Regions from separate parts of the Streptomyces sp. NPDC051921 genome, predicted to be linked through region 1. Evidence: riboswitches for the same ligand, from Rfam matches in the RefSeq annotation. Region 1 holds a riboswitch; each other region holds the start of a gene.

Region 1 (9,722 bases):
TTGCTGCGGCAGCGCGCACTGGTCGCCGGACTGCTCGCCGAGCACACCGGACAGGACCGCGACCGGGTCGACGCCGACATCGACCGGACCACCGTCCTCGACGCGCCGGGAGCGCGGGAGTACGGGCTGCTGGACCACGTGGTGACGAGCCGCCGCGCGTCCGCCGGCGCCGCCGGCGAGGGCTGAGCCGGCCATGGTCCCGGAGCTGCCGCCGCTGCCCGCACTGACGCGCGCCGAGGGCGAGTTCGTCGACGCCTACCTCGAAGTCGTCGACCTGCTGGGAAGGATCAATCCATCCAGGGGTTCGCATACCTATGGGGCACTGCGGGCCGCGCAGGCCCTGGTCGGACGGGCGACGGCGCTCCGGGACGCCCTGACGCTCATGCATATGCGGGGCGAGGCCGAGGTGCACGCGGCCACATTGGCGCGTGCGCTAAGGGTGTTGGACGGCGAACGCCGCTCGGGCCGCGTCACCGTCCCCGGAGAACAGGAGAGTTGACAGAGCCGCGTGTCGTGTCGAGGTCCACTCGGGGCACCCACACCGCAGAATCGCTCCCCCGTTCGGCGTAGTCGATGAATCGACATGGAGCTCAGGTAAGTTGCGCAACAGGTGTACGCATCTGGCGGAATCGGGCATTCCATGCCTGGTGAAGGGCTCGTCGGCCAAACCTCCGAAGATCGCGAAACCTGACTGTCCACTCGAATGGATCAGTCGTGAGGAGCCTCACATATCGCCGTTTCAGCTCGGATTTCGGCCCGACTGTGAGTCAAGATCCCTGTCGACGACAAGCCCCCGCCACCCGAGGCGGGGCGGTCCGGGCGGACGCCGAGTCCTGCCGCTGTCCCGGACGTCTGGTCGACAGGAGTGGATCGGCAGGAGTGGAGGACCCGAGCAACACGGGACGTGCCCGCAAGGGTGATGTCCCTCGGGGTGAAGCCGCAGCCGCGGCCGGGCATCTTCGCCAGCCCGAACCCGACAGGTCATCCTTCGCAGGCGGCTGACGAAGGGTTGCGCATGACTGCGCAGATTCATGTCCCGTCCCTGCTGTCCCGGGCCGGAGCCGTCTCGGCTCTCACCCTCGCCGCCGTCGGCGGCACGCTGCTCGCCCCAGGAGCGGCGCCGGAGGCCCAGGCCGCGAGCTCGTACGCCAACACGGCACTGGGCATCGCCGCCTCGAAGAAGGGATCGCCTTACAAGTACGGCGCCTCGGGCCCCAGCAGATTCGACTGCTCGGGCCTCACGCTCTACTCGTACAAGAAGGCGGGCAAGACGCTGCCCCGCACCGCGCAGCAGCAGTACAACAAGACACGACACATCTCGGCGTCCAGCCGGCAGAAGGGGGACCTCGTCTTCTTCCATTCCGGCGGAAGGGTGTACCACGTCGGAATCTACGCGGGTAACAACAAGATCTGGCACTCCCCGAAGACCGGTTCGTGGGTGAAGCTCGACAGGATCTGGTCGTCGAAGGTGCTGTACGGCCGCGTCCGCTGACCCGCGGACCCCGCCGCAGGCCGCCCGGCCGGCCGGGCCCCTGCCCCGCCCGAGGCCGCGTCCCCGTGGCCCCCGCCCCGCGTCCCCTGCCCCGCGCGTCCCCGTCCCCGGGTCGTGGCACCGGGGGCGGGCGGCCGCGGGGCGGCGCGGGGGACCTACCGGGGCGTCAGCGTCGGGGCCGTCCAGGGCAGGTTGATCCAGACCGTCTTGCCGCCCTCGGCCGTCGGCTTGACCGAGAGGCGGCCGCCGGCCTCGGCGGTGAGCGAGCGGATGATGACCATGCCACGCCCGTTGTCCTGCTGTACGGCCGCCGGGAGGCGCCGGGGCCAGCGCGGATGGCTGTCGGTCACACCGATGTGCAGCTGCTCGTCGCGTTCGAGACGGATCTCGACGGTGAAGTGGGGCGACTGGCCGAAGGTGTGCAGCACGGCATTGGTCGCCAGTTCGGAGACGATCAGGCGGACCGTTTCCGCCGTGTCGCTCGCGCTCCCCAGCCCCCAGGAGGTGAGCACCTCGGCGACGTACCTCCGCGCGGTGGACACCGAGGCGGGATCGCTCGGCAGCGTCACGGTTGCTTCCTGGTGGTCTGCCATGGCGACGCCGTCCCTTTCCCACCGGGCCCGGCCCGGATTGCGCTGAGCGCCAGACTGCCACCGATCGTGCCGCGCCGACGGCGATCCACCAAGATGTACGGATATCTATCGCCCGAAGCGGTGAACCGTCCGACGGGCGACCGGATCCCGACTCGGCGTGCCTGCAGGGCTCTTGAGCGGGCACACGAGCCGTATGAGCGTCTCCAAGAGCACCCTCCTCGTCCTCGACAGCAGCGATCCCGAGCCCCTCGCCCGCTTCTACGCCGCCCTGCTGGGCGGCACCGCCGAACCGGCCGAGGGCGACCCCGACCTGGTCCTGGTCTCCTCCCCCACGGGCGTCGCCCTCGGCATCCACCGCGACCCCGGCCAGGCTCCGCCCAGCTGGCCCCGGCCGGAGGACTCCCAGCAGGCCCACTTGTGGATCCTGGTCGCCCCCGAGGCCCTCGACGAGGCCGAGCGGGAGGCCATCGGCCTGGGCGCGCGGCCGGTGGCGGCCGAGGTCGACGGCACCCGCCTCGACCGGCGCTCCGCCCTGCGGCGCTGTACCGACCCGGCCGGCCACCCGTTCGTGCTCGCCGCCGCGCCCGGCGTTTCCGCCTGAGACCACCGGGCAGCCGCCTGCACGTCCCACCCGTTCGGCGTACGAATCCGGAGGACGAACATGAGCCACCACGAGCGCCGGCGCACGCTTCCCGCGGACGCGCCGCCCCGCACCACACCGTCCGAGGCCGTCGGGGAGAGCGGCGACGCCGAGGCCCGCCGGGAGGCCGAGGAAGCGGTACGCGGCCGTCGCGGCGCCGCCGCGTCCGACACGCACGGCATGGACGCCAAGCGCCAGTCCCCCGGGCTGGGCCGCGAGGAGCAGCGCCGTCCCCACGGCCGCAGGGGCGAGGCCGGGGAAGACGCCCCTTAGCGATCCGCCGTGCGGCGGGTGGCCGCGGCCAGGACGAAGGTGATGCTGATCAGCAGCGACCATGCGCCGAACTTCTCCACGCCGACGGGCTGCCACCCGTGGAGCTGGTACGGGTAGCGCCAGGCGCCCACGTACGTGGCGAGGTTCTCCGCCAGCCACAGGAAGAAGCCGATCAGCACGAAGGACAGGGCCAGCGGCATCCGCAGGCGGGCACCGCGCACCGTGAACCGCACGGAGGTGCCCGCCGTGACGGCCAGCAGCACCGCGGCCAGTGGCCAGCGCGCGTCCGGCAGCCAGTGGTGGGTGAAGAAGTTCAGGTAGATCGCCGCGGCCACCACCGCCGTGGACCGCGGCCGGTAGCGGACCAGCTCGAGGTCGAAGAGGTGCCAGGCCCGGCAGACGTAACTGCCGACGGCCGCGTAGAGGAAGCCGCCGTACAACGGGACGCCGGCGAACTTCAGCACCGCCGGCTCGGGGTAGCTCCACGAGCCGAGCGACACCTTCACCAGCTCGAAGGCCAGGCCGATGACATGGCAGACGGCGATGACGGCGACGTCACGCCCCGACTCCCAGCCGCGCAGCCAGAAGAGCAGGGTGAGCAGCACGCCGTACACGACGAGCAGGTCGTAACGGGCCACCGGGAGCCCGGGCAGCAGCGTGGACGCCGCCACCCCCGACAGCAGCGCGATCGCGAAGGCGCAGGCCCGGGTCTGCCCCCACGCGAAGGCGAGCAGGCGGCGGAAGGACGAGGTCAGCAGGTCTGGGAGGGGTGCGTTGAGGCTCGGCATGGTGCGCTGTAGGACGAGCGCGACGGCCGACGCGGTTGCGGCCGGACGCCCCAGGATCCCTGCCCCGGGCGGACACCCGCGCCGGGACGGCCAGGATTCCGAGCCACCGCCCGCGCCCGAACGACCAGGACCCCGAGCCCCCGCCCGCGCCCGAACGACCAGGAGTCCCCTGACGCGGCCGGTCCTGTCGGCGGTGGATCTCAGACCGCCGCGCCCTCCGGGGCCGTGCGGAGGATCGTCGCGACCGCGCGCCCGATCTCGGCGTCGGTGAGGTCCGCGCGGGCGGTCAGACGGAGACGGGAGATGCCGTCCGGGACCGACGGGGGGCGGAAGCAGCCGACGGCGAGGCCGAGTTCTCGGCAGTCGGCGGCCCAGCGGAGGGCCTCGTTCGGACCCGGGGCGCGGACCGAGACCACGGCCGCGTCGGGGCGTACGGCGGTCAGGCCGGCGTCGCTGAGGAGGCGGTGGAGCGTGGTCGCGACCGTACGGGACCGGGCCGCCAGTGCCGGCTCGGCCGCGATCAGCCGCAGGCTCGCCAGGGCGGCGCCCGTGGCGGCCGGGGCGAGGCCCGTGTCGAAGATGAAGGTGCGGGCCGCGTTCACCAGGTGCTCGATCACGCGGGCCGGGCCGAGCACGGCGCCGCCCTGGCTGCCGAGCGACTTGGAGAGGGTGAGCGTGGCGACGACGTCCGGGGCGCCCGCGAGCCCCGCCTCGTGGAGGGCGCCGCGCCCGCCGTCGCCGAGCACCCCGAGGCCGTGCGCGTCGTCGACGACGAGGCCCGCGCCGTGCGCCCGGCAGGCCGCCGCGAGCGCCGCGAGGGGGGCCTTGTCACCGTCGACCGAGAAGACGGAGTCGCTGACCGCGAGCCCCCGGCGGCCCGGGTGCGCGCCGAGGGTCTTGGCGACGGCCTCCGGGTCGGCGTGCGGGACGACCGCCGTCTCGGCCCGGGACAGCCGACAGCCGTCGACGATCGAGGCGTGGTTGCCGGAATCCGAGACGATCAGGCCGTCCCGGGAGGAGAGCGCGGTGAGGGCGGCCAGGTTGGCGGTGTAGCCGGAGGAGAAGACGAGCGCCGCCTCGAACCCGCAGAACTCGGCGAGCTCGCGCTCCAGGCGGGCGTGCAGCCGCGTCGAGCCGGTGACGAGCCGTGAGCCGGTGGAGCCCGCGCCCCAGCGGCGGGCCGCCTCGGCCGCCGCCTCGGTGATCTCCGGGCGGCGGGTGAGGCCGAGGTAGTCGTTGCTCGCGAGGTCCAGCAGCTCCGACTCGGCCGCCCGTGGCCGCAGGGTCCGTACGAGACCCGCCTCCGCGCGCTGCCGTGCCGCGGCCTCGGTCCAGGCGAAGGCGGTCCGGCGCGGGTCGGGGCCCTCGCTCGGGTCCTGCACGTCCTGCGGGTCCTCGGCGTACGGCGGCATGGCAGATCCTTTTGTAGGCAGCCCACAGACCCTAACGGTCCGGGCCCGAGGGCAGGGTGTGGCCATACACACACTTCAAAGCGGTCGGTTTGTTCTTCTCTTCCTTGGCCCCGGTGGCCGCCGTAGGTAAGGATCAGCCCTTATGGACCTGCTGAACACCCTGGTGGAGAAGGGGCTGCGGCGCGAGCTGCCGACCCGTGAAGAAGCGCTCGCCGTCCTGGCGACATCCGACGACGACCTGCTCGATGTGGTGACCGCGGCCGGCAAGGTGCGCCGCCAGTGGTTCGGGCGACGGGTGAAGCTCAACTATCTCGTCAATCTGAAGTCGGGGCTGTGCCCCGAGGACTGCTCGTACTGTTCGCAGCGGCTCGGCTCGACCGCGGGCATCCTCAAGTACACGTGGCTGAAGCCCGACGAGGCGTCGGCCGCGGCGGCGGCCGGTGTCGCGGGCGGCGCGAAGCGGGTCTGCCTGGTGGCGAGCGGTCGCGGTCCGACGGACCGTGACGTCGAGCGGGTCGGCAAGACCATCGAGGCGATCAAGGAGCAGAACGAGGGCATCGAGGTGTGCGCCTGCCTCGGTCTGCTCTCCGACGGCCAGGCCGAGCGCCTCAAGGACGCCGGCGCCGACGCGTACAACCACAACCTCAACACGTCCGAGGGGACGTACGGGGACATCACGACCACCCACACCTACGCGGACCGCGTGGACACCGTGCAGAAGGCGCACGGCGCCGGTCTGTCGGCCTGCTCGGGCCTGATCGCGGGCATGGGCGAGAGCGACGAGGACCTGGTCGACGTCGTGTTCGCGCTGCGCGAGCTGGACTCCGACTCGGTGCCGGTCAACTTCCTCATCCCCTTCGAGGGCACGCCGCTCGCCAAGGAGTGGCACCTCACCCCGCAGCGCTGCCTGCGGATCCTCGCGATGGTGCGGTTCGTCTGCCCGGACGTGGAGGTCCGCATCGCGGGCGGCCGTGAGGTGCACCTGCGGACGATGCAGCCGCTGGCGCTGCACATCGCCAACTCGATCTTCCTCGGCGACTACCTCACCAGCGAGGGCCAGGCCGGCCAGGCGGACCTCGACATGATCGCGGACGCGGGCTTCGAGGTGGAGGGCGCGGGCACGACGACGCTCCCGGCGCACCGGGCGGACGCGCTCGCCGCTGCGGCGGGCGGCGGCTGCGGCTCGCACGCCGAGGCCGGTGGCGGCGGGTGCGGTTCCGCCGCCGAGGCGGGCGCGGGCTGTGGCTCGCACGCCGCGGCGGGCGGCGGGTGCGGTCCGTGCGGCGGGCACGCCGACGTGCCGGCGGCGGCCACGGCGCCGGCCTCGGAGGCCCGGACGGACCTGGTGGCCGTGCGTCGCCGCGGCGCCGGCACGGACCTCGCGCCGAATGCGTAACGACGAACTCCTCGCCCTGGACCGGGCGCACGTCTGGCACCCGTACGGCCCCATGCCCGGCCGTACGGATCCGCTGGTCGTCGCGTCCGCGTCGGGGGTGCGGTTGCGACTGGCCGAACCCAGCGAGAACCGGACCGAGTTGGTCGACGGCATGTCCTCGTGGTGGTCGGCCATCCACGGCTACAACCACCCCGTGCTCAACGAGGCGGTGCGCGGCCAGCTCGACCGGATGAGCCACGTCATGTTCGGCGGGCTCACCCACGAGCCGGCCGTCCGGCTCGCGACCCGTCTCGTCGAGATCACCCCGGAACCGCTGCGGCACGTCTTCCTCAGCGACTCCGGTTCGGTCGCGGTCGAGGTCGCGGCCAAGATGTGCCTGCAGCACTGGCGCTCCGTCGGGCGTCCCCGCAAGCAGCGGCTCCTCACCTGGCGCGGCGGCTACCACGGCGACACCTGGCAGCCGATGTCCGTGTGCGACCCCGACGGCGGCATGCACGAGCTGTGGTCCGGGGTGCTCCAGCGGCAGCTCTTCGTGGACGCGCCGCCGGTCGACTACGAGGAGTCGTACGCGGAACTGCTCCGCGAGACGATCGGACGGCACGCCGACGAGCTCGCCGCGGTCATCGTCGAACCGGTCGTGCAGGGCGCCGGCGGCATGCGCTTCCACAGCCCGGAGTACCTGCGGGTGCTGCGCGAGGCGTGCGACGCTCACGACGTGCTGCTGATCTTCGACGAGATCGCGACCGGATTCGGGCGCACCGGCGCGCTGTTCGCCGCCGACCACGCCGGGGTCTCCCCCGACGTGATGTGCGTCGGCAAGGCACTGACCGGCGGGTATCTGTCGATGGCAGCGACGCTCTGCACGAGCCGGGTGGCCGAGGGCATCTCCCGGGGCGAGGTCCCCGTCCTCGCCCACGGGCCGACCTTCATGGGGAACCCGCTCGCCTCGGCGGTCGCCCTCGCCTCCCTGGACCTGCTGCTCGGGCAGGACTGGCAGGTCGAGGTCAAGCGCATCGAGACCGGCCTCCGCGAGGGACTCGCGGACGCCGCAGACGTCCCGGGCGTGCGCGACGTCCGCGTCCTCGGCGCGATCGGCGTCGTCCAGCTCGACCACGACGTCGACATGGCCTCCGCCACCCGCGCCGCCGTGCGCGCCGGGGTGTGGGTCCGCCCGTTCCGCGACCTCATCTACACGATGCCGCCGTTCGTGACGGGCGACGAGGACGTGGCGCGCATCTGCGCGGCGGTGAGAGCGGCGGCTGCCGCGGGCTGAGCGGGGAGAGGTGGCCGCGCGCCCGGCTGCGGGCGCCGCGCCGCCCCCCATCCACCCCGTCGCGGGTGGTCGTTGCTCCCCGGACTCCGTCCTGGGGCGCGGCCACCCGTCGGGCGTGACCCGGCCCCGCGTCACGTGGGGTCCGGATTGCTTCGAATTGAGAGGACTTTCGCTCCATGACCGTCATCGTCGTCAGCGGCACCGGCACCGAGATCGGCAAGACCGTCGTCACCGCCGCGCTCGCCGCGGTCGCCACCGCCTCCGGGCGGTCCGTCGCCGTTCTGAAGCCCGCGCAGACGGGGGTCGGGCCCGGGGAGCCGGGGGACGTGGACGAGGTGGTGCGGCTGTCGGGGGCGGTGACCGGGGCGGAACTGGCGCGGTTCCCGGAGCCGTTGGCGCCCGGGACCGCGGCGCGCCGGGCCGGGCTCGCGCCGGTCGGACCGGACGCGGTCGCGGCGGCGGCACGCGAACTGGCGGCCACGCACGACCTGGTGCTCGTGGAGGGCGCGGGCGGGCTGCTCGTACGGTTCGACGAGGAGGGCGGGACCCTCGCGGACGCGGCCCGACTGCTCGGCGCGCCGGTGCTCGTCGTGGTCCAGGCCGGGCTGGGCACGCTCAACTCGACCACCCTCACGGGCGAGGCGCTGCGGGCGCGCGGCATCGAGCAGCTGGGCGTGGTGGTCGGCAGCTGGCCGGACGCCCCCGACCTGGCCGCGCGCTGCAACCTGGCGGACCTCCCGGAGTCGGCGGGCGCGCCGCTGCTCGGGGCGGTGCCGGCGGGCGCGGGCACGCTGGCGGCGGAGGAGTTCCGGGCGGGGGCGGCCTCGTGGCTGGCGCCCGCGCTGGGCGGCACCTGGGACGCGGCGGCGTTCGCCGCGGCGGCCGGGGCCGGCGGCTGAGCCCCGGGCCCCGACCACGGATCCGTGAACGGCATCGCGGCGCCGTACGCTGACCGCATGCGTGCTCGTGTGCAGGAGATCATGTTCGACTGTGCCGGACCGGCCGCCCTGGTGCGGTTCTGGGCGGCGGTCCTCGGCGGGGCTCCGGTCGACCGGAGCCCCGACTGGGCGTACGTGGACCCGCCGGGGTTCGTGCGGATCGCCTTCCAGCGGGTGCCGGAGGGCAAGGCGGTGAAGAACCGGGTGCACCTGGACGTGGAGGTGGCCGATCCCGGGGCGGCGGCCGACGAGGTGCTCCCTCTGGGGGCCCGCCGGTCGGGTGGTCTCGTGACCGACGAGCAGGGGTCCTTCCAGGTGATGCTCGACCCCGAGGGGAACGAGTTCTGCTTCGTGACGGGTTGACGGACCGGAAGGCCAGGGGGGCCGGGAGGCCCGGGGGCTGAGAGGCTGGGAGGCCGAGGGTCCGTCAGCCTGGAGGTTCGCCGTGGTTCAGCCGTTCCGGTTCTCCGTCACCATGCTCACTCCCGGCACCGGCGGCGAGTGGCGCGCCCGCTGCCGCCGCGCCGAGGAGCTCGGGTACGACCTGATCCAGGTCGCCGACCACCTCGGCATGCCCGCCCCCTTCCCGTCGCTCGTCGCCGCGGCGGAGGCCACGACCCGACCGCGGGTGGGCACCTTCGTGCTCAACGCGGCTTTCTGGAACCCGGTGTTGCTGGCGCGCGAGGTGACGACGACGGCCGCGCTGACCGAGGGGCGACTGGAGCTGGGACTGGGTACGGGATACGTGCCGGCCGAGCACGAGCAGGCCGGCATCCCGTTCCTGCCGCCGCGCGGGCGGGTCGATCATCTGGCGCGTGCGGTCGAGGAGTTGGGCGGGGCGCTGAAGGGCGGCGAGGGCTCACCGCGGGTGCGGCTGCTCATCGGCGGCAACGGGAACCGGGTGCTGCGGCTGGCCG
Region 2 (9,949 bases), on a different contig from region 1:
CGAGCCGGTCGAGGCCGACGGCTGGATCTACCGCCAGGTCGGCGGCGCCGGGCGCGCGATGCAGTGCCTGCGCGTGCACGTGCCCTACGCCACCAGCGCGGACATCGTGCGGGTCCACCCCGGCGAGGAGTGGATCCACGTCATCGAGGGCCGTGTACGGCTCGCGCTCGGTGAGGCCGTGCACGTCCTCGACCCGGGCGACAGCGCGCACTTCGACTCGCTCACCCCGCACCGGATCGGCGCCGCCACCCGAGCCGGGGCCGAGCTGCTCTTCGTCCACACCCTGCTGCAGAGCCCCGTCGCCGAGCTGTGTCTCGGCGACGGCACCCCGCACCGGCGCTGACAACCCGAAAGGTAGTGCTATGTCCGAGAAGTCCGTACCGGTCACCGGCGAGGAGCGCGGCGGCGGCAAGTTCCCCAAGGGGCTGGTGCTCCGCCTCTTCGCGTACCTGATCGCGGGGCACCTCTTCGCCGGCTTCCTCTACCTGCTCTTCATGCTCGGCGGGCAGAACCAGTAGCCGGGGCCGCCGGGCCGCCCGGGGCCTCCGGGCCTGCCCGGACAGCCCGGGCCCGCCGAGGGCCGCCGGGATCGCCCGGATCGCCGTGGCCTTCCTGGACCGGCCCGGACCTTCCCGGACCGGCCCGGACCTCCCGGACCTCCCGGACCGGCCCGGGCCTTCCCGGACCGGCCCGGACCTCCCCAGCCTTCCCGGCCGCCGGGGCTAGGACTCCGAGAGCAGGCGCTCGCGGAGCCGCTCCCGGGTCTCCGGGGAGAGTGCGAGGCCCTGGGTGAGGTAGGCGTCCACCGACCCCCACGTCTCGTCGATCGTCGCGAAGGCGGCCCGCAGGTACTCCACCCGCGCGTCGAAGAGCGGGCTCAGCAGCTCCATCACCTCGGGTGCCATGCCGTCCGGGGCGGTGGAGCTGCGCTGCACCTTGTAGCGGCGGTGCGGGGCGTTCGACTTCAGGTAGTCGGCCTCGACGGCCTCGCGCTCGACGCCGACGGCCAGCAGCGAGACCGCGACGGACAGGCCGGCCCGGTCCTTGCCGGCGGCGCAGTGCATCAGGGCGGGGACGCTGTCCTCGGCCATCGCGTGCAGGATGCGGCTGTGCTCCGCCGTGCGCTCGACCATCATCTTCCGGTAGGAACCGGACATACGGGCGGCGGCCTTGCCGTCGGCCAGGAGGTCGCGCAGCTGCGCCAGGTCGCCCTGGCGCACCATCTCCCAGAACTCCTTGCCGTCGGCCGGGTCGCTCAGGGGTATGTTCACGTTCCGCACGCCCGGGAGGCTCACGTCCTCCCCTTCGAAGCGCCGGTCGGCGTCGTTGCGGAAGTCGAAGACCGTGTGCAGGCCCAGGGTGGCGAGGAAGGCGGCGTCCTCGGCGGTGGCGTGGGCCAGGTGGCCGCTGCGGAAGAGGCGTCCGGGGCGCACGGACCGGCCGTCCACGGTCGGCAGCCCGCCCAGGTCGCGGAAGTTGCGTACGCCGGTGAGCTCGGGCTCGGTCATCGCTTGCGTCACGGTTGCTCCTGCTGTCGAGATCGGTTCCTGGGGCAATCATCCAGATGAGAGGCCCCGCACGCACCCCCTCGGGATGGAATGGGGTTTCTGTCCGAATTGAGGGTTTAGGGGTAACGCGCCCTGGTTCCTTGTCAGATAGGAAGCCGGGCGTGAGCAGCGTCATACGCGTGACGGACCGTGCCTGATCGTCTTTCCCAAATTCCCTTCTGGAAAGGGAAATCGAGGGGCCGTCATCGACGGAGGGTGACGGGAATTCCCGCTGGATTTCCCGGAATCCGTAGTGGCGGGAAATCAGTGGCTTGTTCGTGCCGACCTCGCTCGTCTAGCGTCGCGCTCAATCCGGACGGACCGCCTAATCCTGCCGCCGACCGGAATCCGCACCCACCCGTACATGGCAGGAGCGGGGGACCCAGGTAGTACGCCGATCCCTCGGAGAAGGACGGCTCGGGGTGAAGCCGCGCGACCAGCGGCCGGACATCTCCAGTCCGAACCCGACAGCTCACCTCGCAGGCGACGGAGAGGAATTCGCCATGCCCGCGAAGGGTAAGCACCGCCGTCCCAAGGCCAACCCGATCACCCGCGGGTTCGTGGCAGCCGGTACCGGAGGCGCCGTCGTCGCCCTCCCGCTCATCGGCGCGACCGGCGCGCACGCCGCCGAGAAGGCCGCCCCGACCGTCACCCCGCAGCAGGCCGTCGCCGCCGTCGCGCCCGCCGCCGTGACCCCCGCCAAGACCCCGGCCGCCCCGAAGACGTACACCGTCGTCCGCGGCGACTACCTGTCCAAGATCGCCACCGAGCACCACCTGGCCGGCGGCTGGCAGAAGCTCTACCGCGACAACCGCCAGGTCGTCGGCGGCAACCCGTCGCTGATCCTGCCGGGCATGAAGCTCACCCTCGGCGCCAAGAACCCCGCCAAGGCCGCGCACCACAAGAAGGCCGCCGCCGAGCGCACCCAGAAGGGTTCCGGCGACGCCTCGACCCGCGCCTCGCGCGGCAGCGAGCGCTCCTCGGCCCCGGCCTCTACCGCGAGCTCCTCCGCCCCGTCGTCCTCCTCGGCCGGCACGACCTCCGCCTCCGGCTGGGTCGCCCCCCTCGGCGGCGGCATCTCCACCCCCTACCGCGCCTCGGGCGCGATGTGGTCCTCCGGCTACCACACCGGCGTCGACTTCATCGCCTCCACCGGCACCACCGTCCACGCGGTCGGCCCCGGCACCGTCTACTCCGCCGGCGACGGCGGCGCCTACGGCAACCAGGTCGTCATCCAGCACGCCGACGGCACCTTCTCGCAGTACGCGCACCTCTCCTCGATCTCCGTCTCCGCGGGGCAGACCGTCACCGGCGGCCAGGAGATCGGCCTGTCCGGCGCGACCGGCAACGTCACCGGCCCGCACCTGCACTTCGAGATCCGCACCGGTCCGGACTACGGCTCCGACATCGACCCGCTGGCGGCCCTGCGCCAGCACGGCGTCAGCATCTGACGTAGCGTCAGCACCGCGTCGGCGTACGGTCGGCGCGCCACCGCAGGCCCGGCACCCCGTGCCGGGCCTCCGGCGTATTCCGGCTTGGCAGAATCTTTATCGGTGGCATATGTCACCCTGCGTCAACCCCTCCTTACGGTCGCGTAGGTCACACCGCGCGGGGAAAGATGTGCTCCCGTGGCAGACGATTCGAGATCAACAGACAAGAACGCATTCGGGTCGTACGCGGCGATCGGTGACAGCTTCACCGAGGGCGTCGGAGATCCCGGGCCCGACGGGGCGTACGTCGGCTGGGCGGACCGGTTCGCGGTCCTGCTCGCCGACCAGCTGCCGGAGCACGACGACTTCCGGTACGCCAATCTCGCCGTACGGGGGCGCCTTCTGGACCAGATCGTCGCGGAGCAGGTCCCGCGGGCCAAGGAACTCGCCCCCGACCTGGTGACCTTCTGCGCGGGCGGCAACGACATCATCCGCCCCGGTACCGACCCCGACGACGTGGCCGAGCGCTTCGAACGTGCCGTGGCCGACCTCACCTCCGCCGTCGGCACCGTGATGGTGACCACCGGCTTCGACACCCGCGACGTGACCCTGCTGAAGCACCTGCGGGGCAAGATCGCGACCTACAACGGACACGTGCGGGCCGTCGCCGACCGGTACGGCTGCCCGGTGCTCGACCTGTGGTCGCTGAGGTCCGTCCAGGACCGGCGCGCCTGGGACGACGACCGGCTCCACCTCTCGCCCGAGGGGCACACCCGGGTCGCGCTGCGCGCCGCCCAGGTCCTCGGCATGACCGTGCCGGCCGACCCGGAGCAGCCGTGGCCGCCGCTGCCGGTGCGGGGGACCCTGGAGGTCCGCAAGGACGACATCCACTGGGCCAAGGAGTACCTGGTCCCGTGGATCGGGCGCCGGCTGCGGGGCGAGAGCTCCGGCGACCACGTCGAGGCCAAGCGCCCCGACCTCATGCCGCTCTAGCGTTCCGGGGCCTGCCCGGCGGATCAGGTCCGGACGGGCCCCGGAGCCCGTCCTAGGGCAGGGCCCAGGACCGGCCCGCCGGGACCCGCTCCAGGACGCCGCCGGCGAACACGTCGTACAGCGGCAGCGTCTCCAGGTGGACATAACCGATGTGACAGTCGCAGACGGCGAGCGGGCAGGCGCGGGGGCGCAGCGCGGCGCGGTACGAGCCGTCGTACAGATTGCCCAGCTCGGCCCTCACGAAGTGGCAGCGGCGCACCGTCCCGTCGCCGTCCACCGAGATCACCGACTCGCCCGTGCGGCACGGCAGGCCCGCCGAGGGGTGCGGGTGCCGGCTGTACGGGAAGAGCGGGTCCAGGGCCGTCCACCGGGCGGCCTCCGGATCCGTGTAGGTGTGGCCCTCGGCCGCGTTCACCCACAGGTAGACGTGGTCCGGCAGGGCCTCGCGCAGCCGCCGCGCGTGCTCCAGGTGCTCGGGCAGGCCGACGATCCCGACGCTGAAGCGGACGCCACGGGCGGCGAGCTCACGGCACTTGCCGAGAAAACGCTCGTACGGCGTCTCGCCCGGGTGGTACGTGCACCACAGCGCCAGCGTGTCGAGGTCGGCCCCGTCCAGCCAGCTCGTACGGCAGCTCAGGTTCGTCTGGATCGCCACCCGCTCCACGTGCGGCAGCCGGGACAGCTCGGCCATCGCCCGCCGGTACCAGGACCGCACCAGGCCCTCGCCCCACGGGGTGAACAGGATCCGCAGCCGGTCACCCGTCTGCCCGGCCGCCCATCCCGTGAAGCGCTCCAGGGCCGCCCGGTCGGCCCGCAGCCGCTCCGGGCTGTCGCGGCGCTTGGCGAACGGACAGTAGGGACAGGCGTAGTCGCAGGAGGCGAGCGGCCCCCGGTACAGGAGGGTCAGATCCATGCCGGGCCCGCCTACTTCGCCTCGTACGCGGCCATCGCCGCGCTCACCGCCGGCGAGAACAGCTCCGGGCCGAGCCCGTCCGAGTGCGCCAGGCCCTCCGGGGACAGCCGGAGCAGACCGGCCGGGGCGCCGGTGTCCAGCCAGCCCCAGCTCTCGAAGCGGGCGAGCTCGTCGCCGAAGTGCGCGAACGGCGAGCCGCCGAAGCGGGCCGCGTAGTCGGCGAGCGGCATGCCCTCCGCCTGGAGCAGCGACTGCAGGAGATGCCGGCGGCGGGCCTCGCCGACGTCGACCCGGCGGCCCACCTCGGCCCGGGAGAAGTCCCCGGCCCGGGTGTAGGCGTCGATGATCCCCCGGATCTCCGGCATCCCGACCGCGTAGTCGAAGGAGTAGTGCAGCTCCGCGGTGTACGAGCGGGCCCCGCAGCCCAGGCCGATCATGCCGTCCGTCTGGCAGGCGTGGTCGTCGGGACCCAGCGGCGGCGCGTCCGCCCGGCGGAACATGCGCATCGACACCTGCGCGTACCCCTGCGCGAGGAGGTGGTCACGGCCGTACCGGTAGAGCCGCAGACGCTGCTCGTCCCACTCCCGGTCGGCGGTCGCTCCGGAGGTGGCGGCCTGCCGGCCGAGGCCGGTGAGCGGGCGGACGTACAGCGGGTAGAGGTACAGCTCCTCGGGGCGCCAGGCCAGGGCCGCGTCGAGCGAGCGGCGCCAGGACTCCTCGGTCTGGCCGTCGATGCCGTAGATCAGGTCGATGTTGAGGACCGGGACTCCGGTCTCGCGGATCCGGCCGAGAGCGGCCTCGACGTCGGCCCGGCGCTGCGGCCGCACCGCCGCCCTGGCCTCCGCCTCGACGAAGGACTGCACCCCGATGCTCAGCCGGGTCGCGCCCCGCTCGGCGAGGACCGCGAGCCGGTCGGCCGTCGCGGTCGCGGGCGAGGTCTCCACGGACAGCGGCACCGCCCGCAGGTCGGCCCCCATGCGCCGCTCGGCGATGTCGCAGAGCCGCTCCAGCTCGCCCGCGGTGAGGAAGGTGGGCGTGCCGCCGCCGAACGCCGCCGTCGCGAACCGGACCGGCGCGGCGTCGCCCAGCGCCTCCCGCACGGCGACCGCCTGCCGGTCGAGCGCGTCGAGGTAGCGGGTGGTCAGCTCGTCCGGCGCGCCGATCCGGGTGAAGAGGTTGCAGAAGCCGCAGCGGACCTCGCAGAACGGTATGTGCGCGTAGAGCGACAGGGCGTCCTTCGGCTCGTCCGCCCACAGGGCGGCGAGGGACGGGCGCTCGGGCAGCGGGCGGTACGCGGTCTTGTGCGGATAGGCGTAGACGTAACTCCGGTACGGGCGCGGGGCGTCGGTCACGAGCGGCGACGTGGTCACGCGGCCGCCTCCCCGGCGCTCCGGGCGTCGGGCGCGCTCCGGGCGTCCGACGCGTCCGGGCCCGGCAGGACGAACTGTGCGTAGGGCACCGTCCACACCACCTCGTGGCCGAGCCGGTGGCCGGTGAAACCGTCGTCCCCGTACGCGGTGCCGTGATCGGAGCAGACGATCGCGAAGCAGGCGCGACGGCTGCTCATCGCGGCGAAGAGGCGCCCGATGTGCCGGTCGACGTACTCCAGGGCGGCGGCGTGGGTGGCCCTGGTGTCGCCCGCCTCGCGGCTCGCGCCCGGCTGGTGGAACCAGTTGGGCTGGTGCAGGGCCGAGACGTTGACGAAGAGGAAGAGCCGGCGCGCGCGGGGGAGCCCGGCGACCACCTCCTCGGCGCGGGCCACCTGGGACTCGAAGGAGGTCGGCGACGCCACCCCGAACGAGGGCTCCCAGTGGCTCTCCTGGAACAGACCGGGCAGCACCGTTCCGAGCGGCGGCTGCCGGTTGAAGAAGCCGACGCCGCCGACGCACACCGTCCGGTACCCCTCGTGCGCGAGCGCCGAGACCAGGTCGGGGGTCTGGTAGACGAACGTGCCGGTCGCGGTGGTCTCACTGCCCGCGAACGAGGCGGCGAAGAGCCTCGGGTGCGGGCCGGGCGTCGCCGGGGTGGGCAGGAAACCGGCGAAGATGGCCTGGTGGGAGGCGTACGTGAAGCTGCCGGGCGCGTGCCGGCGCTCCCATACCCCGCCGGGCAGGTGCCGGGCCAGGTGCGGGATGCGGCCCGCGGCGGCGAGCTCGGCCGCCACGTCGTACCGCAAGGTGTCGAGGGTGACGAGGAGCAGGTCGTGGCTGCCGACGATCTCGTTCATGTCGGGTGCGGCCGGGACCACGGGTGCGGCCTGTGCGGCCCGTGCGGCCTGTGCGGCCTGTGCGGCCTGTGCGGCCGGCGCGGCCTGTGGCGCGGCCTGTGCGGCCGGCGCGGGCGCGAGGTCCGGGGAGTCCGGGAGGTCCGGCGAGTCCGGGAGGTCCGGGACGGCTGGGATCGGGGGGTTCACGACGTGCTCGTTCCTGTGGTGCGCGTACGGAGGAGGGCGGCGACCTGGGCCGCGTAGGTGTCCAGGCCCTCGGCGCCGCCGCCCGGCAGGCCGGTGAGCCCGGGCAGCAGGTCGCCGAAGGCGTTGACCTCGCCGACCGAGAAACGGCGCCAGCCGGTCGCGGGCAGCAGGTCGACCCCCACGCAGCGGGTGCCGGGGAAGGCCGCGGCGGCCCGCTCGCACACCGCGAGCGCGTCGGTGAACCGCCCGCCCGTCGCGGTGATCGCGGCCCGCACGGCGTCAAGATCGCCCCGGGCCCCGCCGAGATGGAGATTGGTCATGGGGGAGCGGCTGGTGCGGACGACGGCGTGGGTGGCCCTTCCGTCGACCACCACCACCCGCAGGTCGGCGGCGTGTCCGCCGACCGAGGCCTTCGGCAGCCAGCGCTCGATGTGCAGGCCGTCGGGTGCGAGGGCGTCCACCAGGGCGGCGACCTCGCCCTCGGTGCGGTAGCGCCGCACCCGCAGAGAGTTGAACAGGCGGCCGTCCGTCGTGCGTTCCACCGAGGTGGTGGCCTGCACCCGGCCGCCGCCGGCCGTCTCCACCGCCAGGACGCCCGAGGCCGACGAGCCGTGCGCGAGCTTCACGAACACCCTGCGCAGCCCGGTCCCGGCCATCAGCGTCCGCACGTCCGCCCAGCCGCGGACGGCCGGCGCCGACGGGCCCGAGGTGGGCGAGTCCGGCACCGGAACCCCGGCGGCCCGCAGCCGCCCGTGGGTCAGCCGCTTGTCGAAGAGGACGGCCGTCTCGGCCGGGTCGTCCACCAGGGCCGCTCCGGCCTCGCCCACCCGGGCGGCGAGTCCCGAAAGGGCGCCGGTGAACCGCTCGTACCAGCGCCGCGAGCCCTCCACGCGGGCCGGGTCGTCCGCGCCGCGCAGCAGTCGGTCGACCGACTCGTCCTCGCCGGGCGTGTCGACCCGGACGGTCTCCCCGGCCCGGAACTCGGCCCGGCCCTGCAGCACGTCGAGCCAGGGCACGACGCGTGCTCCGGGCAGGCCGCCGGCGCGCACGGCGTCCTGGAAGAGGCGGACCCGGCGGGAGCCGGGATTGCCGACGACGGCCGTGTGGAGGCTCGCGACGGGGCTCATTCGCCGACCGCGGTGTAGCGGTAGAGCGTGCCGTCGTACTCGTCCGGGACCTGCCGGTCGCTGACGTCCACGTCGACCCCGTGCGGCGCGAGCGCCTTCACGACCCTGTCACCCGTCTCCTCGGAGAGGTAGTGGTGCGACAGGTCGAGCCGCTTCAGATGGGTGAGCGGCTGCCCGGCCAGCAGCGCCTCGACGCCCTTGTCGGTGAGCACGCCCATGGACAGGTCGAGTTCGGCCAGGCGCCGGACCACGGGCGCGTTCGCGACGGCGGCCGCCACGTCGTCCTGGTGGTCGCTGTTGCGCAGCCCCAGATGCCGCAGCGCGGGCAGCCGGATGCCGGCCAGGATCGGCTCCAGGTCGTCCGGCGTGCTGTCGTTGCCGTACTCGTCCCGGCCGAGCCACAGCTCCAGGTACTCCAGGGCGGGCAGGGGGCACGCGGCGACGTTCCGTACCAGGCGGCCGGGCAGCCCGCCGGTCTGCAGCACCAGGCGGCGCAGCCCCTCGTGCCGGACGGGCGGGAACTCCAGACCGGTGGCGCCGCGGACGGCGAGCGTGTGCAGCCCGGGATAGGCGGCGAGCAGCGGGGTCACGTCGGACTGGACGATCCACGAGATCTCGCAGTCCTCGAAGGTCATGTCGCCGAGGAACACCGCCTCCAGTCCGGTGAGCCGGTCGTTGGCGCCCATCAGCGCGGTGACGATGCCGGCCGACGAGGTCTCGTACGGCTCGTCCCAGCCGCCCACGACCACGGCCCGCACCCGCGCGGTGTCCACGGTCGCGAGGAAGCGCTCGAAGAGCGGCTGCCACTGCTCGTCCTCGGGGTCGGCATACGTCGGGGCGGACAGCCGCCAGGCCACGGCGGCGGCGTCGGGCAGCTCGGCCGCCGCACCGGGCGCCGGGAACTCGAACACGGGCAGGCCGTGGAACTCCTGCAGGTGAACCCCAATGGTCATGAATGCTCCAGACACCCGGACGTGACACCGGACGACGTCGACCGGCTGATGTCCGCAGTTCTACCAAGCGCGACCGACAACGCCGGTGCCGGGCCCGGGCCCGGCACCGGGCGGGGGAGCGCCGGGTGCGGCGCCTCCCGTGCGTGTCCGTTCAGGTATCTGATGACTTGTCTGATAATCATCACTCGTGCTCATGCGTCGCACTCTCACCGCGCTTCTGCTCGCCGTGGCCACGCTCCTCGTGGCCCTCCCGGCCGCCGGCGCCGACGCCCCCACGGGCGGGGACACCCCACCGACCGGCGAGGCGACCGGGCGGTCCGCCCTCCCGGCCTCGTTCACCATCTCGGGGCTCGACCTCCACGACGGCCACGTGGTCAAGTTCGGCGACACCTACTACATGTACGGCTCGATGTACGGCTGCGGCTTCGAGTGGTACATGGCGCCCACCCCCTGGTGCGGGTTCGGGGTCTCCACGGCCCCCGCGCCGCAGGGGCCGTGGAGCACCCCCAAGCCGCTCTTCGACCCCACCACCGTCGACCCGTGGACCGACAACTCCTGGCAGGACACGTGCGG
Region 3 (9,949 bases), on a different contig from region 1:
TCGGCCGGGGCGAGGGTCTCCAGGACGACGAGGAGCGCGAGGCCGACGGAGTCCGCGCGCAGCGCCTCCTTCTCGGGGTCGGCGGTGCCCTCCTCCCGTACGACCGGGTCGGGGACGTAGTACTCGAGCGGGTCCTCGCGGCGGGAGGCGCGCGAGCGCAGCAGGTCGAGGCAGACGCGGCCGACGACGGTGGTGAGCCAGCCGCTCAGGTTCCGTACGCCGCTGATGTCGGAGCGGTTCAGCTTGATCCAGGTTTCCTGGACGGCGTCCTCCGCCTCGCTCAGCGAGCCGAGCATCCGGTAGGCGACCGCCCGCAGGTGCCCGCGGTCGGCCTCGAAGCGTTCGGCCAGGAGGTCCTGGGCGGCGCGGTCCTCGTCCATCGGTCGTCGTTCCCCTTCGCGTCCGGTCACATCGTGATGACGGACAGGGAGCCTGGAACGTGACGGCGTCCCGGCACGTGAGATCCCTGCCCCGTGCGGAACAACGCCCGGGAATCCCCGGCCGATCCCCCCGACCGCCGTGGATCACCACTTCAGCGAGATGATCTTCGTCCCTAGATTGATCACCATGACGACGACAGCGAACCAGGTCAACCCCGTTCTCCGTACGCCGCCCGCCTCCCCGGCGGCCGCCGCGGCCTACTTCTCGGCGAGCCTCGCCTTCCACGCCGACGTCTCCGACGTGGCCTCCGCGCTCGCCGACGCCCGGGCCGCGGGCGGCGACCCCGGCTTCGTCGTGCTCGACTCCCGGTCGACCGCCTCCTGGGACCAGGGGCACGTTCCCGGCGCCGTGCACCTGCCGACCGCGCTCATCCCCGAGCAGGCCGAGCAGCTGCTCGACAAGAGTGTCCCGGTCGTCACGTACTGCTGGGGCCCCGGCTGCAACGGCGCCACGCGGGCCGCACTCGCCCTCGCCGAGCTGGGCTTCCAGGTGAAGGAGATGCTGGGCGGCTTCGAGTACTGGGCGCGTGAGGGGTTCCCGTACGAGACCTGGGAGGGTGCCGCGCAGAAGGTGGCGGACCCGCTGACGGCGCCGGTCGACGCCGAGGACTGCGGCTGCTGACAGGAATGGATTTCCGAGCAGGGGCATCCATGCCGTAAGGTGGTGTTCACCGACGCGGGGTGGAGCAGCTCGGTAGCTCGCTGGGCTCATAACCCAGAGGTCGCAGGTTCAAATCCTGTCCCCGCTACTCAGTAGCACGAAGGCCCGGATCCGGAAACGGATCCGGGCCTTCGTCGTTCCCGGACACGGCGCCCCGCCGGACCCGCGCCGCGCCCCCGATGCACGGCTTGACCTTTACGTAACGTCAAGTTCTAGCGTTCTCCTCATGGAGTGGTCGATCCAGGAGATCGCCAGGAAGGCCGGCACCACCAGTCGCACCCTGCGCCACTACGGCGAGCTGGGGCTGCTGGAGCCGAGCCGGATCGGCGCGAACGGTTACCGGTACTACGACCAGGCGGCCCTCGTGCGGCTGCAGCGGATCCTGCTGCTGCGCGAGCTCGGGCTCTCCCTGCCCGCCATCGCCGAGGTCCTCGAAGGCCAGCGGGACACCTCGGCCGCCCTGCGCACGCATCTGGCCCTCCTGGAGCAGGAGCGCGAGCGCATCGGGCGGCAGATCGAGGCCGTGCGGACCACTCTCCACAAGACCGAGAGAGGAGAACAGCTGATGGCCGAGGAAGTCTTCGACGGCTTCGACCACACCCGGTACGAGGCCGAGGTGACCGAGCGCTGGGGGCGCGACGCCTACGAGAAGGGCGACCGCTGGTGGCGTTCGCTGAGCGACGCGGAGAAGAAGGCGTTCCAGGACGAGCAGGTCGGTATCGCCCGCGACTTCGCGGCGGCCGCCGCGAAGGGCCTCGCGCCCGGCAGTGACGAGGTGCAGGCGATCACCGGGCGCCACCACGCCTGGCTGTCGGCCACGACGACGCCGAGCAAGGAGTACTTCGTCGGGCTCGGGCAGATGTACGTCGACGACCCGCGCTTCACGGAGAACTACGACCGGCACGGGGAAGGGACCGCCCTGCTCGTCAGGGACGCCATGCGGATCTGGGCCGAGCGGAACCTGTAGTCGCGCGGCGGGGGACCCGGCCAGCGGGCGGTACGCCCGCAAGTAAACGGTGGCCAAAAGCGGGCCCGCCCTTTTGCGCGGGCCGCGGGGCGCCCCGTAGTCTCGCGCGCACCATGAGTGATCGACGTGTGACGCTGCGCGAGGCAGGACGGCGGGCGCCCGCCGTCCTGCTGCTGTGCGCGCTCGTCGCGCTGATCGCGGGCGTCTGCCACGGCGCGCACGGGCACAGCCTGCCGCTCGTGGCCGCCCCCGCCGGGACCACCGCCTCCGCCCCCGCCCTGCCGCACGGCTGCGAGCGGCCCGGGGAGGGGTGGTCCTTCGACGCGCATCTGCCCGCGCAGTCCGCGGGCGCGCAGCTCTCGGCCCCGGAGGCCGGGGGCGCCGTCCTCCTCGCGTACGACGAGGTGTTCCCCGAGGCGCCGCACACGCGCTGCGTCCGGGACAGGGCGGGACCCGGCCCCGAGCCGGGCCGGCTGTTGATCGCCCTCGGAGTGAACCGGAACTGAGCCGGGTCGCGCACCTGACGACCCAGGCTCCTTCCGCACGTCCGCGCGCGTGTGTGCGCGCGGACGCCTCACTCCAAGGGACGCACATCCCATGACGCACCCCGCCCACCTCCTCTCCGTCGCCGGGCAGACCGTCGGCAACACCCCCGTGCTGTGGATGGACGACGGCTACTGGGCCAAGCTCGAAGGCTTCAACTTCGGCGGCATCAAGGACCGCGCCGCGCTCCACATGGTCGAGCAGGCCCGCCGCCGCGGCGAACTGCGGCCGGGCGCCCCGATCGTCGAGTCCACCTCCGGGACCCTGGGCCTCGGGCTGGCGCTCGCCGGTGTCCTGCACGGGCACCCGGTGCACGTCGTCACCGACCCGGGCCTCGAACCGATCGTGGAGCGGCTGCTCGTCGCGCACGGCGCCCACGTCCACGTGGTGCCCGAGCCCGGCCCGACCGGTGGCTGGCAGCAGGCCCGGATGGACAAGGTCGCCGAGCTGCTGATGACCCTGGGCGACGCCTGGTGGCCAGACCAGTACGGGAACCCCGACAACCCGCAGGCCTACGCGGGGCTCGCCGCCGAGCTCTCCGAGCAGCTCGACCGGATCGACGTGCTCGTCTGCGCGGTCGGCACCGGCGGCCACTCGGCCGGCATCTCCCGTGCGCTGCGGGCCGGTTCCAGCCCGGCGCTCGAACTCGTCGGCGTGGACTCCGTCGACTCCACCGTCTTCGGGCTGCCGGCGGGGGATCGCCTGATGCGCGGCCTCGGCTCCTCGATCCACCCCGGCAACGTCGACCACGACGCCTTCGACGAGATCCACTGGGTGGCTCCCGCGGAGGCGGTGCGGGCGGCCCGTCGGCTGGCCGCCCGGCAGTTCGCGACCGGCGGCTGGAGCGTCGGCGCGGTCGCGCTGGTGGCCGGCTGGCTGGCCCGCACCCGGCCGCGCGGCACCCGGATCGCGGCCGTCTTCCCCGACGGACCGCACCGCTACTTCGACACCGTCTTCAACGACGAGTTCTGCACGGCGCACGGGTTGCTCGACGGGCCGGTGCGGACGGACCCCGCGGCCTGGACCGAGGGCGTGCCGGTCAGTGGCTGGACCCGGCGGGCCCTCGACCGCCGCAAGGACGGCGCGGACCGCGGGGAGCGTGTGCGGTGACGACGGCCACGGCTCCCGCCCGGGGCGGGATCTGGAAGCGGACGCGCACGTTCGATCCGGCCGTGCGGCTGCTCTTCCTCAACCAGCTCACCATCAACCTCGGCTTCTACATGCTGATGCCGTACCTGGCCGCCCACCTGGCCGACGGACTCTCCATGGCGGCCTGGGCGGTGGGCCTGGTGCTCGGCGCGCGGAACCTCTCCCAGCAGGGCATGTTCCTGGTCGGCGGCGCGCTCGCCGACCGGCTCGGCTTCAAGCCGCTGATCGTCGCCGGGTGCGCGCTGCGGACGGTCGGCTTCGGGGCGCTCGCCTTCGCGCAGTCGCTGCCGATGCTGATCGCCGCCTCGCTCGCGACGGGCCTCGCGGGGGCGCTGTTCAACCCGGCGGTGCGGGCCTGTCTGGCGGCGGAGGCGGGGGAGCGGCGCGTGGAGGCGTTCGCCCTGTTCAACGTCTACTACCAGGCCGGCACCCTGCTCGGGCCGCTGGTCGGGGTCGCGCTGACCGGGGTGTCGTTCCGGCTCACGTGCGTGGTGGCGGCGGTGCTGTTCGCCGGGCTGACCGTCGTACAGCTGCGGCACCTGCCCGTCCGGCGGTCCGCGGAGGCGGCCGAGGGCGAAGGGCGGGCCGGGGGGCAGTTCCGTACGGTGCTCGCCAACCGGGTCTTCTGGCTGTTCTCGCTCGCCATGACCGGCTCGTACGTGCTGTCCTTCCAGGTCTATCTGGCGCTGCCGCTCGCCGCGGACGGCACGGCGGCGACCACCGCGCTGTTCGTGGTCTCGGCGCTGGTGGCGCTCGCCGGGCAGCTGCGCATCACGGCCTGGTGCTCGGCGCGGCTCTCCCGGGAGCGGTGCCTGGTGCTCGGGCTCGCCCTGATGGGGGCGGCCTTCCTGGTGCCGGCCGCGCTCGGGCGCTCCCTGGTCGGGCTGCTGCTGTGCGCGGCGGTCCTGGCGGTGGCGAACGCGGTGCTCTACCCGTACGAGATGGACACGGTCGTCGCCCTGTCCGAGGGCCGCTGGGTCGCCACCCACTACGGGCTCTACAACACGGTCTGCGGGATCGGCATCACGCTCGGGAACCTGGGGACGGGCGCCCTGCTCGACGTGACCGGCTGGTCGGCGGCGCCGTGGCTGGTGCTCTGCGCCATCGGTCTCGGGTGCGCGGCGGCCATGGCGGCGCTGGCGCGTGGCGGGCGGCTCGCCGTACGCCAACCGGCCGAGGAGGAGTCGCCGAGCCGCTCGTCCTGACGGCACCCTGGGGTGGGCGCGGTTCGGTCCGCCCCGTGGACGGACCGACCGGGCAGGAGAGCACAGGTGGGGCGAGCATCGGCGGGCCGTGGAGCGGGCGGCGAGGGCGTGATCCGTCCGTACCGCGGCGCCCGGCGCTTCCTGCGCGCGCTCCCCCCGCTGATCATCGTGGGCGGGGTCGCCTTCGACCTGTCGACCCCGGCCGACTACACGGCGTCGCCGCTGTTCTCGGCGGCGCCGCTGATCGCCGCCCCGTTCTTCTCCACCCTGGTCACGCTGCTCACGGGCATCGCCGCGGTCCTGGCCAGCGTCGGTCTGCACGTCTACAACGGGACGGTCGACCGGATCCCGGCACTCACCGAGACCCTGACGGTGGTCACCGTCGCGGCGCTCGCGCTGCTGATCAACCGCGCGGTGCGCCGGAGCGGCGAACGGCTCGCGTCGGCGCGGGTGATCGCGGAGGCCGCGCAGCGGGCGGTGCTCCCGGCACCCTCCGCCCGGATCGGCGGGTTGCAGATCGCGGCCCGGTACGAGGCGGCGCACGCGGACGCGTTCATCGGAGGCGACCTGTTCGCCGTACAGGACACCCCGTACGGGGTGCGCCTGGTGGTCGGGGACGTCCGGGGCAAGGGGCTCGGCGCGGTGGAGGCGGTGGCCGTGGTCATCGGTGCCTTCCGGGAGGCGGCCGAGCAGGAGGCGACGCTGGAGGGCGTGGCCGCGCGCCTGGAGCGGGCGCTGGCCCGGGAGGGCACCCGGCGGGAGGGGTTCGACGCCTTCGAGGGCTTCACCACGGCCGTGCTCGCCGAGATCCCGGGCGGCGACCGGGTGGTGCGGGTGGTCAACCGCGGTCACCCGGAGCCGCTGCTGCTGCGGGCGGACGGCGGGGTCGAGCTGCTGCGGCCGAGCGAGGCCGCGCTGCCGCTGGGGATGGGGGACCTCGCGGTCTGGCCGGACCGGGCCGACGAGACGTCGTACCCGCCCGGCGCGACGCTGTTGTTCTACACGGACGGGCTCTCGGAGGCGCGGGACGCGGAGGGGGTCTTCTACGACCCGGGCGAGCGTCTCGCGGGGCGGCTCTTCCCGGGGCCGGAGGAGCTCCTCGACGCTCTGGTGGCGGACGTGCGCCGGCACACCGGCGGGGGCGCCACGGACGACATGGCGCTGCTCGCGGTGAGCCGTCCGGCGATGGGGCAGCCGGAGCGGCGGCGGACGATGCCGGTGGTGCCGCCGGGCCCTGCCGGGAAGCGGTGACCAGCTGTAGTCGGGGGGTGTCCCTCTGATAACAATTGACGTAACGTCAGATTCACGGTTTGCTGCTGACGCGTTTCTGAGTGGGGGTCAAGTCGGACGATTCCCTCCCATTTCAACGAATGATCAAGGGATACGGCTTGGAATCGGGTGGCCGAGTCTATTAACGTTCGATAACGCAGCGCGGTCGTCCCAGCCGCCGCAAGAGGCGGCACCGTGCGCACGCGCCGAATCCCGCAAGGGAACCGGGGAACCACCACTTGGGGTGAATCGGGCCCCACCGCACCCGTGCGGTACGCCCGTAGGAGACCTTCCTGCTCCGAACCCGTCAGCTAACCCGGTAGGCGAGAAGGAAGGAAAGGAGAACGCCTCCGTGGCGTCCAACACCCCCGCTCCGCAAACCCCCTTCGCCCCTTTCACCCCCTTCGACGCCTCCGGCGCGGCGGGTGACGCGGGCGTCCTGGACGGAGCCGGGGAGGAGTGGAACCCCACCGAGGACTCCCTGCGTGACCGCCGTTCCGGCGGACGCCACCGCGTCGTCAAGCAGCGCTCCAACTTCGCGCGCTCCTCCACCGTCCTCGGCGTCGGCGTGATCGCCGCCGTCGGTGCCGGCGGCCTGGCCACCGCCCAGCAGAAGCCCCCGGTCTCCATAGCCCTGCCGGACGTCGACCTGCCCGACGCCTCCGACCTGCCCGGCGTCGGCGACCTGATCGGCCACGACGAGGGCGCCGCGGACACCGCGGGCGGCAACAACACGCAGCCGCTCACCGCGCTCACCTTCACCACCGGTGACGGCACGGACTCCGGCACCGGCTCGCAGACCCGGACCGAGACGCAGGCCGACGCCGGCGAGGCGCTGCGCGCCCGCATCCTCCAGCAGGCCGAGCAGCAGCAGGCCGCCGCGGACGCCGCCGAGAAGGCCGCTGCGGAGAAGGAGGCCGCCGAGAAGGCGGCGGCGGAGGCCGCGGCCAAGGCCGACGCGGCGGAGAAGGCGGCCGCCGAGGCGAAGAAGCAGGCCGAGGAGGAGGCCGCGCGCAAGGCCGAGGCCGAGCGCCTGGCCAAGCTGGCCGCAAGTTACTCGCTGCCGACCTCCTCGTACACGATCACCTCGACCTACGGCGAGGCCGGCTCGATGTGGTCCTCCGGCTACCACACCGGCCTGGACTTCGCCGCTCCCACCGGCACCCCGGTCAAGGCCGTGCACGGAGGCACCGTGAAGTCGGCCGGCTGGTCCGGCGCGTACGGCTACCGGATCGTCCTGGAGCTCGAGGACGGCACCGAGATCTGGTACTGCCACCTCTCCTCGATGACGGTCGGCGCCGGGCAGTCCGTCGGCACCGGCGAGACCATCGGCCGCGTCGGCGCCACCGGCAACGTCACCGGCCCGCACCTCCACCTGGAGGTCCACACCCCGTCCGGCGACGGCATCGACCCGGCGGCCTGGCTCCGCTCCAAGGGCCTGAGCATCTGACGTCCGTCCCCGCGGGCCCGGTCACCGCGGAATAGGCCCGGCGGGGCGGAGGGTTGATCACCCCATGACTTCCCTTCGCCGGCTGGGCTCTTCCGACCTGCACGTCTTCCCGCTCGCCCTCGGCGGCAACGTCTTCGGCTGGAGCGCCGACGAGGCGCAGTCCTTCGCCGTCCTCGACGCCTACGCCGCCGCGGGCGGCAATTTCGTGGACACCGCCGACGCCTACTCGCAGTGGGCCGAGGGCAACGAAGGCGGGGAGTCCGAGACCGTCATCGGCCGCTGGCTCGCCTCCCGCGGCAACCGCTCCGACGTCCTCGTCGCCACGAAGGTCGGGGCCCACGCCCGCTACAAGGGCCTGGGCGCCGCGAACATCAAGGCCGCGGCCGAGGAGTCGCTGCGCCGCCTCGGCACCGACCACATCGACCTGTACTACACGCACTACGACGACGAGTCCGTGCCGGTCGAGGAGATCGTCACCGCCCTGGACCAGTTGGTGAAGGACGGCAAGGTGCGGGCCGTCGCCGCCTCGAACATCTCCCCGGAGCGGCTGCGCGCCTCGCTCGACTTCGCCGAGGCGGAGGGCCTCGCCCGTTACGTCGCCCTCCAGCCGCACTACAACCTGGTCTCCCGCGCCACGTACGAAGGCGCGCTGCTCGACACCGCCGAGCGGGGCGGGCTCGCGGCCGTGCCGTACTACGGGCTCGCCTCCGGCTTCCTCACGGGCAAGTACCGTCCGGGCGCCACCGTCGCCAGCGTCCGCGCCGGCGGCGCGGGCAGGCACCTGGAGACCGAGCGCGGGCAGAAGGTCCTCGCCGCCCTCGACACGGTCGCCGCGGCCCACGACGCCGAGCTCGCGTCCGTCGCCCTGGCCTGGCTGGCCTCCCGCCCGACCGTCGTCGCCCCGATCGCCTCGGCCCGCACGGTCGAGCAGCTCCCCGCGCTGATCGCGGCCGCCGACCTGAAGCTGACGGACACGGAGCTGGCGGCGCTGACGGAGGCGTCGGAGGCCTGAGCACCCGGGCCGGAGATCTGAGGCCCGGGCCGGCTCGGGCCTGTCCGGCGGATCAGGGGCGGACGGGCTAGCCGCGGTACGGGTTGTAGCCGCCGTAGTCCAGGTACTGCGGCGGCGCCCAGACCCGGCCGGTCGCCCGGGCCGCGTACGTCAGCGCGGGTGAGGCGATCTGTCGGCGCTGCCACAGGTGGTGCAGCAGCTCCTGCTCGCGGGCCGTGAAGTCCGGTGCCGCCTGGCCGCGCCGGGCGCGGTGGCGCAGGAACGCCAGGGTCGTCGCGAACGCCTCATACTCGCCGACGGCCTGCGCGGCCTGCTTGCCGAAGCTGCGGGCGGCGTAACTACGGGCCAGCGCGCGGGCCCGCATGGAGGAGAGCGCGAGGGGTTCGTCATGGGCGAGCCAGCCGGCCGTCGCATAGGCCGGGAGCTCGCCGGATATCGTGCGCAGCTCCTTCTGCCGGCTCCATATCGCGAGCCAGGTGAGCAGCGCGAAGACCGGCACCATGAACAGGGCGTAGACGACGATGAACGCCAGCGGGTGGAAGGTCGCCGAGCCGTTCCAGAGGGCGTGCATGCCCATGGCGAGGACAAGCCCGCCGAGCGACAGCAGCACCAGGCGGGTACGGCGGAGTCGGGCGGCGGCCGGCAGCAGCGCGGCGAAGCCGAGGCCGAGGCCGGTGAGCGAGGTGAACAGGGGGTGCGCGAACGGGGACATGATGACCCGGACGAAGAACGTGCCCACCGTCGTCGAGAGGCCGCCGGCGCCCAGGTCCATGTCCTCACCGAAGGCATTGCCCAGATAGAGGATGTTCTCGGTGAAGGCGAAGCCGGTGGCGGTGAAGCCCGCGTAGACGAGGCCGTCGACCGGGCCCGTGAAGTCTTTGCGCCGGAAGAGGAAGAGGAGCAGCACGGCGGCGCCCTTGGCAGTCTCCTCGACGACCGGGGCGACGGCCGTGGCCCCGAGGGTGTCGGCGGAGCCGGGGTCGGTGGTGGCGCTGCTGATCCACTCCACGGCGAAGGAGTTGGCGAGGATCGCGAACAGGGTGGAGGCGAACGCCCCCCAGGCGAGGGCGAACAGCAGGTTCTTCCAGGGGGCCGGCTCGACCCGGTCGAGCCAGCGGAACGCGGCCAGGAGCAGTGGCACCGGCAGTACGGCGAGACCGAGGCCCACCAGGAAGCCCTCGGTGCCGGTCTCCTCCCGCACCAGCGCGAGGATCGCCAGCGCGCAGATCACGAGCGCGGTGATCAGCACGACG

Evidence for each region. Region 1 has a riboswitch for cyclic di-AMP ahead of AB0M16_RS22820 (C40 family peptidase). Riboswitches for the same ligand answer to the same signal wherever they lie in the genome.
Region 2: another riboswitch for cyclic di-AMP. It lies ahead of AB0M16_RS20640 (LysM peptidoglycan-binding domain-containing M23 family metallopeptidase); the one in region 1 lies ahead of AB0M16_RS22820 (C40 family peptidase).
Region 3: another riboswitch for cyclic di-AMP. It lies ahead of AB0M16_RS18445 (M23 family metallopeptidase); the one in region 1 lies ahead of AB0M16_RS22820 (C40 family peptidase).

What each region holds. Positions count from the first base shown of each region.
Region 1 covers NZ_JBFAXU010000017.1:106,981-116,702, forward strand. Annotated here, with positions in the region: gene AB0M16_RS22810 (ATP-dependent Clp protease proteolytic subunit) at 1-186, shown strand, start outside; gene AB0M16_RS22815 (hypothetical protein) at 194-499, shown strand; cyclic di-AMP (ydaO/yuaA leader) riboswitch at 815-1,012, shown strand; gene AB0M16_RS22820 (C40 family peptidase) at 1,016-1,492, shown strand; gene AB0M16_RS22825 (ATP-binding protein) at 1,648-2,085, opposite strand; gene AB0M16_RS22830 (VOC family protein) at 2,279-2,686, shown strand; gene AB0M16_RS22835 (hypothetical protein) at 2,747-2,998, shown strand; gene AB0M16_RS22840 (DUF817 domain-containing protein) at 2,995-3,786, opposite strand; gene AB0M16_RS22845 (8-amino-7-oxononanoate synthase) at 3,987-5,198, opposite strand; gene bioB (biotin synthase BioB) at 5,341-6,594, shown strand; gene AB0M16_RS22855 (adenosylmethionine--8-amino-7-oxononanoate transaminase) at 6,587-7,867, shown strand; gene bioD (dethiobiotin synthase) at 8,044-8,766, shown strand; gene AB0M16_RS22865 (VOC family protein) at 8,824-9,168, shown strand; gene AB0M16_RS22870 (TIGR03621 family F420-dependent LLM class oxidoreductase) at 9,251-9,722, shown strand, end outside.
Region 2 covers NZ_JBFAXU010000015.1:22,949-32,897, reverse strand. Annotated here, with positions in the region: gene AB0M16_RS20655 (helix-turn-helix domain-containing protein) at 1-343, shown strand, start outside; gene AB0M16_RS20650 (DUF6126 family protein) at 363-518, shown strand; gene AB0M16_RS20645 (tyrosine-protein phosphatase) at 723-1,520, opposite strand; cyclic di-AMP (ydaO/yuaA leader) riboswitch at 1,893-2,046, shown strand; gene AB0M16_RS20640 (LysM peptidoglycan-binding domain-containing M23 family metallopeptidase) at 2,051-2,998, shown strand; gene AB0M16_RS20635 (SGNH/GDSL hydrolase family protein) at 3,176-3,970, shown strand; gene AB0M16_RS20630 (STM4011 family radical SAM protein) at 4,023-4,883, opposite strand; gene AB0M16_RS20625 (STM4012 family radical SAM protein) at 4,895-6,253, opposite strand; gene AB0M16_RS20620 (STM4013/SEN3800 family hydrolase) at 6,250-7,110, opposite strand; gene AB0M16_RS20615 (STM4014 family protein) at 7,293-8,423, opposite strand; gene AB0M16_RS20610 (STM4015 family protein) at 8,420-9,376, opposite strand; gene AB0M16_RS20605 (hypothetical protein) at 9,570-9,949, shown strand, end outside.
Region 3 covers NZ_JBFAXU010000013.1:18,872-28,820, reverse strand. Annotated here, with positions in the region: gene sigJ (RNA polymerase sigma factor SigJ) at 1-380, opposite strand, end outside; gene AB0M16_RS18480 (rhodanese-like domain-containing protein) at 568-1,062, shown strand; tRNA gene AB0M16_RS18475 (tRNA-Met) at 1,116-1,189, shown strand; gene AB0M16_RS18470 (MerR family transcriptional regulator) at 1,328-2,068, shown strand; gene AB0M16_RS18465 (hypothetical protein) at 2,182-2,574, shown strand; gene AB0M16_RS18460 (PLP-dependent cysteine synthase family protein) at 2,666-3,721, shown strand; gene AB0M16_RS18455 (MFS transporter) at 3,718-4,965, shown strand; gene AB0M16_RS18450 (PP2C family protein-serine/threonine phosphatase) at 5,032-6,216, shown strand; cyclic di-AMP (ydaO/yuaA leader) riboswitch at 6,429-6,575, shown strand; gene AB0M16_RS18445 (M23 family metallopeptidase) at 6,587-7,684, shown strand; gene AB0M16_RS18440 (aldo/keto reductase) at 7,749-8,696, shown strand; gene AB0M16_RS18435 (PrsW family intramembrane metalloprotease) at 8,764-9,949, opposite strand, start outside.